Linked DNA regions of Agarilytica rhodophyticola. The main gene of each other region encodes a partner of the protein of the gene in region 2 in a complex. Links are inferred from orthologs where the notes say so. Each region holds a gene or a part of one and is shown on either strand. Other genes may lie near its edges.

Region 1 (5,565 bases), 110 kb from region 2 along the record:
GGATTCGTGAACCATCGTATGGTTGCGGATAATGCTAACAAACTCGTCATATTCTTTCTGAGAAGGCAGTTCACCGTGTAAAAGTAAGAAACACGTTTCCAGGTAATCTGATTTTTCAGCAAGGTCTTCGATGGCATAACCCCGATGCAAAAGCATACCTTTACCACCGTCGATATAAGTGATTTTAGATTCGCATGATGCAGTGGATACAAATCCAGGGTCGTAGGTAAAAAAACCTTTGCCTGTAAGGGCTCTAACGTCAATGACATCTGGTCCTGTTGAGCCGGAATACACCGGTAACTCAATAGAATCGTCCAAACCATCGACCGTAAGTTGTGCTTTCTTATCAGCCATTAAGGACTCCTGTATGTGATAGATAAAAGATAATCTGTCGCTGTTAGCACACTCGAAATTGTGCACAAAGCAGCCAAATAATTAATTGTTAAGTCGCGCAACTATATAGTGCTATAAATTTATGTCAATGTGATCAAAGTCCAATTTCCCATGGCATTTTTGTCATACTGGGTCAAGTATCAGTATAGATAAAATTTATTTTTGTGGAGAAAATGGGCGCTTAAAGGCTTTTTCGAAAAGAAATTTAAATCTTCTTGAGTGAGGACTATTCAAGAAATGAATTATAACTATTCAAAAAATGAATTATAACTAGTGAACGTGATAACCGTTTTAAAACGTTGTTTTGTACAAATTATATGCTAATGTTACATAAGTTATTATGAATGTTTGTAATTTGTGTGGCGCATATCTATAATTCTGCGCGATCTTTTTGGGGCGTGTAAGCATAACCTTCCATGGGAAATGCGCTGCGAGATGCTGGCGCTAATAACTAATTAGCTGGTGCTAAAATGTCCAGTCTATGTACTTATATTAAACAGCACAGTATGTACTCGCCAAACCTTAGAAAAATCTTCCTGCCTATCAATCTTATGAATTAAGGTGTTGCAAAACTGTGAACGATAACCGACCTGTAAATCTCGATCTAAAAACAGTTAAATTCCCTATTACCGCGCTTGTCTCCATTACCCACCGAGTTTCAGGTGTGGTTTTGCTTATCGGTATATTAATACTGCTGTGGATGCTCGATATGAGTCTCAGCTCAGAGCAGAGTTTTAACGCTCTTAAAACTGCATTGCAGGCACCACTTTCTAAATTTATTGTGTGGGCTGTTTTAGCCGCTCTTGCGTATCACCTTGTAGCCGGAATACGTCATCTTATTATGGATATGGGCGTTGGTGAAACACTTGAAGGTGGAAAGCGTGGCGCGACCATTGTTGTCGTTGTTGCGATCGTGTTAATTATTCTTGCGGGGTTATGGGTATGGTAACAGCAGTTACGAGTCTGGGGCGAAGCGGCCTCTCAGATTGGCTTATTCAAAGATTTTCGGCAGTAGTACTCGCTGCTTATACAATATTTATTGTGGCATTTATTTTCTCTGTGCCAGAGATGACTTATGAACTTTGGACAGCTTTGTTTGCGCAGTTGTGGATGCGCGCATTTAGTTTGTTGGCGCTATTGTGTGTTGCTGCTCATGGCTGGATAGGTTTGTGGGGAGTATTAACCGATTATGTCACCAGTCGGATGATGGGTGGAAAAGCTTTATTCTTGCGCATGAGCGCTCTAACTATTTACGCAGTCATTACTCTTGCCTACTTGGTTTGGGGTATTGAAGTGCTCTGGGGGTTTTAATCGATGCCAAATATTCGAACCATGTCTTTTGACGCTATTGTTGTTGGCGGTGGCGGTGCGGGGATGCGCGCGGCACTTCAAATGGCTCAATCAGGTTTTAAAACGGCTGTTGTCACTAAAGTTTTTCCTACACGCTCACATACAGTCTCTGCCCAAGGAGGCATTACTTGTGCGATAGCCAGTGCTGACCCTAACGACGATTGGCGTTGGCATATGTACGACACGGTCAAAGGCTCTGATTATATTGGTGATCAGGATGCTATTGAGTATATGTGTTCAGTCGGCCCAGAAGCAGTATTCGAACTGGAACATATGGGCTTACCATTTTCGCGAACTGAGAACGGTCGTATTTATCAGCGTCCATTCGGTGGCCAATCAAAAGACTTTGGTCGCGGCGGTCAGGCAGCGCGAACTTGTGCAGCCGCAGATAGAACGGGTCACGCACTTTTGCACGCTCTTTATCAGGGTAATGTGAAAAACAATACGGTATTCCTTAACGAATGGTTCGCCGTTGATATTATCAAAAACCAAGACGGTGTGGTCTGTGGTGTCATTGCCATTAATATGGAAGATGGCGAAGTTGTTTTTATTAAATCTAAGGCAACAGTTTTTGCTACTGGTGGTGCTGGTCGTATCTACGCTTCTACCACTAACGCTCACATTAATACTGGTGACGGTATTGGGATGTCTTTGCGCGCAGGTTTTCCTGTACAAGATATTGAAATGTGGCAATTCCATCCCACTGGTATTCACGGTGCGGGGGTATTGGTGACAGAAGGGTGTCGCGGTGAAGGTGGCTACCTCATCAATAAAGATGGCGAGCGTTTTATGGAACGTTATGCGCCAAATGCAAAAGACCTTGCTGGCCGTGATGTTGTGGCCCGATCCATGGTGTTGGAGATTCTCGAGGGGCGCGGCTGTGGTGAAAATGGCGATCATGTTTTCTTAAAGCTCGATCACTTGGGTGCTGAAACGCTGAACCAACGTTTACCTGGTATTTTGGAACTATCTCGTACCTTTGCTCATGCTGACCCGGTAAAAGAACCTATTCCTGTAGTGCCTACTTGCCATTATATGATGGGAGGAATTCCAACCAACGTTGATGGGCAGGCACTGACTAATGTCAGCGGAGAAGATAAAGTTATCGAAGGTTTTTATGCCTGTGGTGAAGTTGCCTGTGTATCTGTGCACGGCGCCAATCGTCTCGGGGGTAATTCACTTCTCGATTTGGTTGTGTTTGGTCGCTCGTCGGGTATGTTTATCGAACGTGCTTTGCGTGAAGGTGTCGAATATCGTGACCCTTCTGAAAGTGATATCGAAGCCGGTATGGCACGTCTTAACAAGCTTAATGGCTCGTCACAAGGTGAAAATGCTTCAATGCTTCGTAAGGAGCTACAAAGCATTATGCAAAATCACTTCGGTGTTTTCCGTAAAGGTGAGTTCATGCAAGAAGGCATTAAAAAACTCGCTGATCTTAGAGAGCGCATGGAAAATATTCATTTGTCTGACAAGAGCAGCGCATTTAATACTGCACGTATCGAAGCCTTGGAAGTACAAAACTTATTTGAGGTGGCTGAAGCTACTGCAATTGCTGCCGAAGAAAGAAAAGAATCTCGAGGCGCTCATGCACGTGATGATTTCCAAGAGCGTGATGATGAAAACTGGCTGTGTCACTCCATGTATTACCCTGAAGATAAATCCGTTGGTAAGAGGGACGTGAATTTCACACCTAAGACCGTTGATACCTTCGAACCTAAAATTCGTACTTATTAGTGTGAATTTAACCTAGTATCGCGGAAACTATTTGGATAAAAGATATGTTGAAAGTTGAAATTTATCGCTATAACCCTGAAACAGACAAAAAGCCATACATGAAGAGCTATGACGTTGATACTCAAGGTAGAGACCTCATGGTGCTAGATGTGCTGGAGATGATTAAAGAACAGGATTCTACCATCGTCTATCGACGTTCTTGTCGTGAAGGTGTATGTGGTTCCGATGGGATGAACATTTCAGGCAAGAACGGTTTGGCATGCATCAAGCCTTTGTCTGAGTGCGTCAAAAATAACAAGTTAGTGTTACGTCCACTGCCGGGCCTGCCTGTCATTAGAGATCTAATTGTCGATTTATCTCAGTTTTATGCGCAGTATAGAAAAATAGAACCCTTCTTGCAGAACGATACGCCGACGCCTGCTATTGAACGATTGCAGTCCCCGGAGCAGCGTGAAAAGCTCGATGGTTTGTACGAGTGTATTTTATGCGCGTGTTGTTCCACGAGCTGTCCTTCTTTCTGGTGGAATCCCGATAAATTTATCGGCCCTGCTGGTTTGCTGCAAGCTTATCGCTTTTTAGCTGATAGTCGTGACACTGCTACAGAAGAACGCTTGGCGAATCTAGATGATCCGTTCAGTGTCTTTCGCTGTCATGGTATTCAAAACTGTGTTGACGTTTGCCCTAAAGGCTTAAATCCAACAAAAGCAATAGGGCATATCAGAAGCATGTTATTGCATCGTGGTACTTAAACACGAATTGTTTCTGGTACAGTTGTTAGCCCTTACTCGAGATCAGTTTCAGAGCAATAAGTATTTACTGTAACATCCTCTATTGTTCACAGGTGGCGTTTTTTGCGCCACCCTAAATAATAAATATCCTGCTAATCCTATTCCCCTGATATGATTGTAGGTAAATATAATTTTCAATTTCGGCAATAAATGAAATGTCGAATAGAGACAACAAAACTTAATGTGTTGTCTATTTACGGTGAGTAAAATGCAAGAAAGTTTGATGGAATTGTTATGGAGCACCTCCCACATCTCTGGTGGAAATGCAGTTTATGTAGAAGAGATGTACGAACTTTATTTGAATGATCCTAATTCTGTGTCTCAAGATTGGCGTGACTATTTTGATAAGCTGCCAAGGGTTAATGGCGCAGTTGGCAACGATGTACCACACTCAGAAATTATTGAATATTTTGAATTGCTTGGCCGTAATCGCGCTCGTCCTATGGTGGCTCCGGGTGAGGGTAGTGCCAACGTTGCTCATGAACGCAAGCAAGTGGAAGTGGTGCAATTGACCAATGCTTATCGCTTGAGCGGTCATCAAAAGGCATCCCTCGATCCATTGGGTATTTTAGAAATTAAAGATTCCCCCGATCTTGATCTCGGCTTTCACAATCTCAATACACTGGATTTAGATTCAGTTTTTCAAACGGGTGATTTATCTTTTGGTTATCGTGAAGGCTTGCTGAAAGACATTATTGCAGATCTTGAGAAAACCTACTGCGGCACTGTTGGCGCGGAGGTCATGCATATAACAAATTATGACGAGCGCCGTTGGTTACTGAATCGACTTGAGAGCACGCGTTCGCAACCTCAGTTTGATAAAGAAACGAAAATTAGCTTACTGAAGAGGCTCACTGCTGCTGAAGGCCTTGAGCGTCATCTTGACAGCAAATATCCCGGTACTAAGCGATTCGGTCTAGAAGGGGGTGAAAGTTTAATTCCTCTGCTCGACACTCTCATTCGTAAAGTGGGCGATTACGGCGCTAAAGAAATGGTATTAGGTATGGCTCACCGAGGCCGCTTAAATACTTTAGTGAATATTCTAGGTAAAAACCCCGCTGAATTATTTGAAGAATTTGAAGGTAAGAGGTTGGTGGATACCTCAGGTGATGTTAAGTATCACCAGGGCTTTTCTTCCAATGTGATGACTCCTGGTGGTGAAATGCACTTGGCATTGGCCTTTAATCCCTCTCATTTGGAAATCGTATCTCCTGTAGTTGAAGGTTCGGTGCGCGCTCGTCAAGATCGTCGTCAAGACGATAAAGGAGAAAAAGTCGTCCCAGTTGTGATTCACGGAGAT
Region 2 (5,523 bases):
AATTAAATATTCCGTTTCCTACACATGGCTGCCTACAGAGCTGGGCTCAGCAAGGGGTATTGTTGTTAAATGCCACCCTGACAGTGGAACAGGCTCGGGCGGGCTCTCATCAAGGGCGAGGTTGGGAACAATTTACTGATGCCATTGTTCATCAGTTAAATGATAAGAGTGATGGTGTCGTGTTTTTACTGTGGGGCAGCTATGCCCAGAAAAAAGGGAGTTTTATCGATACAACGCGTCATACCGTGTTTAAATCACCCCATCCTTCGCCTTTATCTGCGCACCGAGGCTTTTTAGGTAATGGTCATTTTGCAGCCACTAATGAGGTGCTGCGCTCTCAAGGTAAAACGGAAATAGACTGGTCTGTGCCAGACGTATAAATTCTGGTGAATGCAGTGATATTAATTTTCAGAGCCTATAAATAGGCTCTGAAGTGTTACCAGTAGAGAGGGTGTTATTGCAGCATGGCCATGGCGGCTTCCATCTCTTCGCTAAGATCTTCAGCTTCTGCCGATTCAATATCAGGATCTAAGCCTAAACGAACAAAGGCCAATACGTCATGGTGATCTATATGCTGTGTTTTGTCTGAGTCGGCATAGCTTTGCAGCATACCAACCGTGACTAAATCTGCGTAATCTGCCTTGGGTATATCGCGTGAGAAATCGAGATAATCTACAGGAATATTGCGTATCTCTTTAGGAAACTCCCAGGTGGTTAATATCTTGACGCCAATGGTGGGGTGAACTTGTTCAATAACACTATCGAGAGTCATACTGTCGTTCATTAAGGTATGGCTTTCTTCAGCAAAAGATAAGATGGGTAACACGCCGATTTGATGAACTAAACCGGCGAGAGCGGCTTGGTCGGGGCGAAGTTTTGTGTAGTGCTTGCATAACACATGGCAAATTCCTGCAATCTCGCTGGATTTTGACCATACTTCTCGCATACGTTGATCAATAATATCGGATGTGGCCTGGAACATTTGTTCCATAGCTAATCCTGTGGCTAAGTTGCTGGTGGTTTGCATACCCAAGCGAGACAGGGCCATATTTAAATCTTCAATTTCACGTGCGCCTCTAAACAGTGGGCTGTTGGCGACTTTTATTATTCGAGCGGTGAGAGCGGCATCGCTGCTGATAACTTCGTTGAGTTGCATAATACTGGCGTCCACATCCTCAGATACTTCACGCACTTTGAGGGCCATTTCAGGCATGGTGGGTAGAACTAACTTATCGGCATCGATAGCTGCAATAATCTGTCCTGCGACTTTTTCAGCGACCGAATTCATAGAGATGCTCCTGTATAAGCGAAAGACAAACGCCATAGCGCAGAGGCTACAGAGTTGTGCTGCGTTTATTCGCAGCTAACTTAACTTATAGCATATGGAAGCGCGGCCCATTGAATATTTACAAGAGAATTATTGATCATAATACAGGCGTTATCTTGACTGAGAACATCATCACATAACACGAGAATTTCATGATGTGATGGGCTGACACGGGCGCTATTGATGACTGTGCCACGTGCTTTGCCCAGAGCCTCAATGTTCACAGGGCTTTGATAAACCGCCGTGTTTGCTTCTGGTGAAACTGCTGTTTCTATAACAGCACGATACATATGTTTTTTTTGCTGGCCACGGTAATGTAGCCGCGCAATGATTTCTTGGCCGGTATAACATCCTTTTTTAAACGAGATGCCATCTATATACTGCAAGTTAATTTCTTGCGGAATTAACTTTTCTAGGGTCGCGGCCTCAACTTCTCCAATGCCTCTTTGAATGTTTTTTAATCGCCATAAATTGCTGTTCTGCTGTAATTCCAATGCGCCCAGCTGCTCAACTAATTGGCTTAGTTCGTTTGAAGGACACCAAAGTTCTATCTGATCATCGGCGTGATGCAACATAAAAATATTATTGTGCTCTACCACTTCTCCAGCTTTAGAGACCGGGAAAATATGAGTCGCTGTAGTAAGGGCTTGATCACCTACTAAGCCTAACAGCTGATAGCTTTCACTAACCTGTAATGTGGCTTTTGAGAACACGGCATATTTTTTTAATGCCTCCAACGCAAATTGGCTAATATCTGCTCGTACCCGCAGAGCGATTGTTTTCGTATTAAGGCGAGCTGCGACAAAATTTGAATTCATCCGTCCTTTGTGGCTGCAGTGGGCTCCTGGTATAAATATATTACGCTCCAAGAGGGCGAAATCGCAGGTGCATTGCCCTTGCAAGAAGGTTTCACTGTCCTCACCTTCAACTATAATTAGACGATAATCATCCAGAGGTGTTTGCCACGTTTGCTCTGGTTTTATTTGGTTTGAGTGTTGGTGAGAATCGAGTATTTTTTTCCACTGCATAATAAGAGATACAAATAATTTAGTGATAGAGCGACGAAGATATTATCTTCTATTGGTTAAAGACGTAAACATTACAATGCCATATAATCTTGCGGCAAGTTATACGTAAGCTTTGATGATATGGGTTTACCTTGTTTTTTATACAAGGGGTGTCATACAGACCCTTACTATTTTTAATCAATTTTCGGAGTGTTAATGGATCTTAAGCGTCTGCGGTGGGCTACTCGCCGAGGTATGTTGGAATTGGACTTAGTGCTTTTACCTTTTCTTGAGAACGTATTTCCCAGTTTGAGCGACGATCACAAAGTTTTGTTCGAAACCTTGCTTACTTGTGAGGATCAAGAGCTGTTTAATTGGTTTTTAAAAAAGGGTAATCCGGAAGACCCTGATATGAAGATAATAGTGGACATTATCCGTGCAAACACAGGCCTACAACCAGATAATTGATATTCCCCATCGTTGCTCGCGGATATTGTGTGGGCTATACGGCACTGTCATTTTGTTATTGGTGTTAGCTTTGTGCCTAATGCCACTTTCATTCCCTGCCCGCGCAGTGGTGCTAGCCCTAGGGCTGATTTCTGTTGCTGATATGGGGCGTCGTCTGAGAGTTTTGTTTGCGATTGAGAGAATCGTTATTCGCCACGGTAGGGTAGAACTGATGATGGGTAAAGTAAGAGTGTGCTGCCACTTGATTGGCAGCGCTGTTGTTACCCCTTACATAGTGGCCTGTAGTTTACGGAATCAACAAACCTTGTCTAAGTGGTCACTACCTATTCACCTAGTTTTATTGCCAGATTCAGTTTCATCAGAACATCATCGCCAATTGCGGGTGTTTTTTAATACGGGCAAAATACACTAGCGCAATGGAAAAGTAAGATACTTTAATCGCTATGTACGATGGTCTTTTGCGCTGCATGGTTCATCGGTACTAGCACCGTGTCTTGTGCAATATTGGCAGGCTTGGGGTAGTCCAGTGAATAGTGCAAACCCCTGCTTTCCTTACGTGCCACCGCAGAGCGAATGATAAGCTCCGCCACCATAGCCAAGTTTCTCAATTCTATTAAATCATTGCCAACTTTGTAGTTGGAGTAGTATTCGTTAATTTCCTTTTGAAGCAACTTGATGCGATGTGTGGCGCGCTCTAAACGCTTATGAGTGCGGACAATACCCACGTAGTCCCACATAAAACGTCTTAGCTCGTCCCAATTGTGAGAAATCACAACATCTTCGTCCGAGTCTGTGACTCTGGATTCATCCCACTCTGGTGGTTGTGTTGGCGGCGCAATACTATCAATGGAAGCTTTTATGGTATCAGCAGCAGATTTAGCATAGACAATACATTCCAGTAGGGAGTTACTGGCCATGCGATTAGCACCGTGCAGTCCAGTAAATGAAGCTTCCCCAATGGCGTAGAGATTTCTTAGATCTGTCTGGCCCTTAAGATTCACGGCCACACCGCCACAGGTATAGTGGGCCGCTGGCACCACAGGTATAGGTTCCTTGGTAATATCGATACCGTATTGCAGACATTGCTCTTTTACCGTGGGGAAATGATCATTGATAAATTCAGGGGGTTTATGGCTGATGTCTAGATGCACATAGTCACTGCCCACGCGTTTCATCTCATGATCGATTGCCCTTGCTACCACATCGCGAGGCGCCAACTCTGCGCGCTCGTGAAATTTGTGCATAAAAGCTTCGCCGTTAGGTAAGCGCAGCTTCGCACCTTCACCACGCAGTGCTTCGGTAATAAGGAAGGATTTCGCTTTGGGATGATAGAGACAAGTGGGGTGAAACTGGTTAAATTCCATATTAGCAACCCGGCAGCCGGCTCGCCACGCCATTGCAATACCATCTCCAGAAGCACCGTCGGGATTACTGGTATAGAGATAGACTTTACTTGCTCCCCCAGTGGCAAGCACTACGGCTTTGGCAGTGAAGACTTCTACTTGGTCTCTTGCGCGATTAAATACGTAGGCTCCAGCACAGCGCAGCCTTTTACCGTTTGGCTCTGGTTGGGTAATTAAGTCCAGGGCGACATGATGTTCAAAGAGGGAGAGGTCATCGGTATTACGTGCTCGATCCACTAGTGTGGAGTGCACTGCTCGTCCTGTGGCATCGGCACTGTGAATGATACGCCTATGACTGTGGCCACCTTCGCGGGTGAGGTGGTAATCATCAGAATCTTGATTTTTGGTAAAATCGACGCCAATATCGATCAGCCACTTAATTGCTTCTTTACTATTGCGAACCGTGAATTCAACGGTATCGCGGTGGCATAGGCCACCACCTGCCGCCAAGGTATCTTGCACATGAGAGTCTATCGTATCCTCATCGTCTAATACGGCGGCGATTCCACCCTGTGCATGCCAGGTCGATCCCTCGGTAATCTCACCCTTACTTAGCACGGCAACTTTAAACTGTTGCGCTATATTTAGAGCGAGTGTCAGTCCGGCAGCGCCACTGCCGATGATGAGGACGTCAAAATTGTAGGCGTTTTTTTTCACGGACAAGATAGTTATCTCTAATGGCTTTAGAATTGATGTTCTTCAAAAGACAGTCGTTTAATCGTTGATGTTATAATGATTTGCTTGTCATAAAATTTCAATAAAGTATACATGCTTTTGTATGATCTTAGCAGCAAGCTATTGATTTTTATAAAATTGCCTACACTATATGGAACGGCATAAGAGCTTGTACCCTGAAGCCATTTCATAACTGCTGGACTTGTCGATACGGCGTTAAAAATAACCTCAAAATGCTCATTTACTTCATGTAAACTGCGTTTTCTCGGTTATCTTTGCCCTGTCTCGCCTGCGTTTGCCAGCGATGAAACTGCTTCTAGGAACTTTTCAAAAGTGTATATATCTATTAGAGCTAAATCGTGCTTGCCCAAATGGTAAGACAAACGATTATTTTTTTATTTCTTTTTTGGGGACAACTGGATGACGGCGCAACCGGCGCAAGATACGGATCATGAGTTAGTTAAGCGAGTACAAAAAGGGGACAAACGTGCGTTTGATCTTTTGGTTCTCAAATATCAACACAAGATCATTTCTATTATTGGCCGCTATATTAAAGATTCGTCTGAAGTTTACGATGTGGCTCAAGAAGCTTTTATCAAAGCTTATCGGGCTATCGGTAATTTTCGCGGCGATAGTGCTTTTT

The links. The genes of interacting proteins can lie anywhere in the genome.
Region 1: the proteins of BVC89_RS18900 (region 2) and sdhA are in contact, whole or in part, in a crystal structure (PDB 6C12), measured with the Escherichia coli proteins. The link is inferred for Agarilytica rhodophyticola from one-to-one orthologs.

What each region holds. Positions count from the first base shown.
Region 1 is NZ_CP020038.1:4,644,735-4,650,299, reverse strand. The notes cover bases 1,138-4,092. They hold sdhA (succinate dehydrogenase flavoprotein subunit), read left to right. Parts: upstream 1,138-1,707; coding sequence 1,708-3,477; downstream 3,478-4,092. Other genes in these bases: BVC89_RS19390 (succinate dehydrogenase iron-sulfur subunit), read left to right, coding at 3,522-4,092; sdhD (succinate dehydrogenase, hydrophobic membrane anchor protein), read left to right, coding at 1,336-1,704; sdhC (succinate dehydrogenase, cytochrome b556 subunit), read left to right, coding at 1,138-1,342. In the rest of the region: gltA (citrate synthase), read right to left, coding at 1-354; more of sdhC, read left to right, coding at 968-1,137; more of BVC89_RS19390, read left to right, coding at 4,093-4,226; BVC89_RS19385 (2-oxoglutarate dehydrogenase E1 component), read left to right, coding at 4,474-5,565. UniProt on the Escherichia coli protein: Two distinct, membrane-bound, FAD-containing enzymes are responsible for the catalysis of fumarate and succinate interconversion; the fumarate reductase is used in anaerobic growth, and the succinate dehydrogenase is used in aerobic growth.
Region 2 is NZ_CP020038.1:4,530,487-4,536,009, reverse strand. Bases 1,264-4,176 are described here. They hold BVC89_RS18900 (FAD assembly factor SdhE), read left to right. Parts: upstream 1,264-2,550; coding sequence 2,551-2,802; downstream 2,803-4,176. Other genes in these bases: nadB (L-aspartate oxidase), read right to left, coding at 3,237-4,176; BVC89_RS29875 (protein YgfX), read left to right, coding at 2,771-3,214; ygfZ (CAF17-like 4Fe-4S cluster assembly/insertion protein YgfZ), read right to left, coding at 1,369-2,355; BVC89_RS18910 (HDOD domain-containing protein), read right to left, coding at 1,264-1,288. Also shown: ung (uracil-DNA glycosylase), read left to right, coding at 1-380; more of BVC89_RS18910, read right to left, coding at 455-1,263; more of nadB, read right to left, coding at 4,177-4,862; RNA polymerase sigma factor RpoE, read left to right, coding at 5,301-5,523. UniProt on the Escherichia coli protein: An FAD assembly protein, which accelerates covalent attachment of the cofactor into other proteins.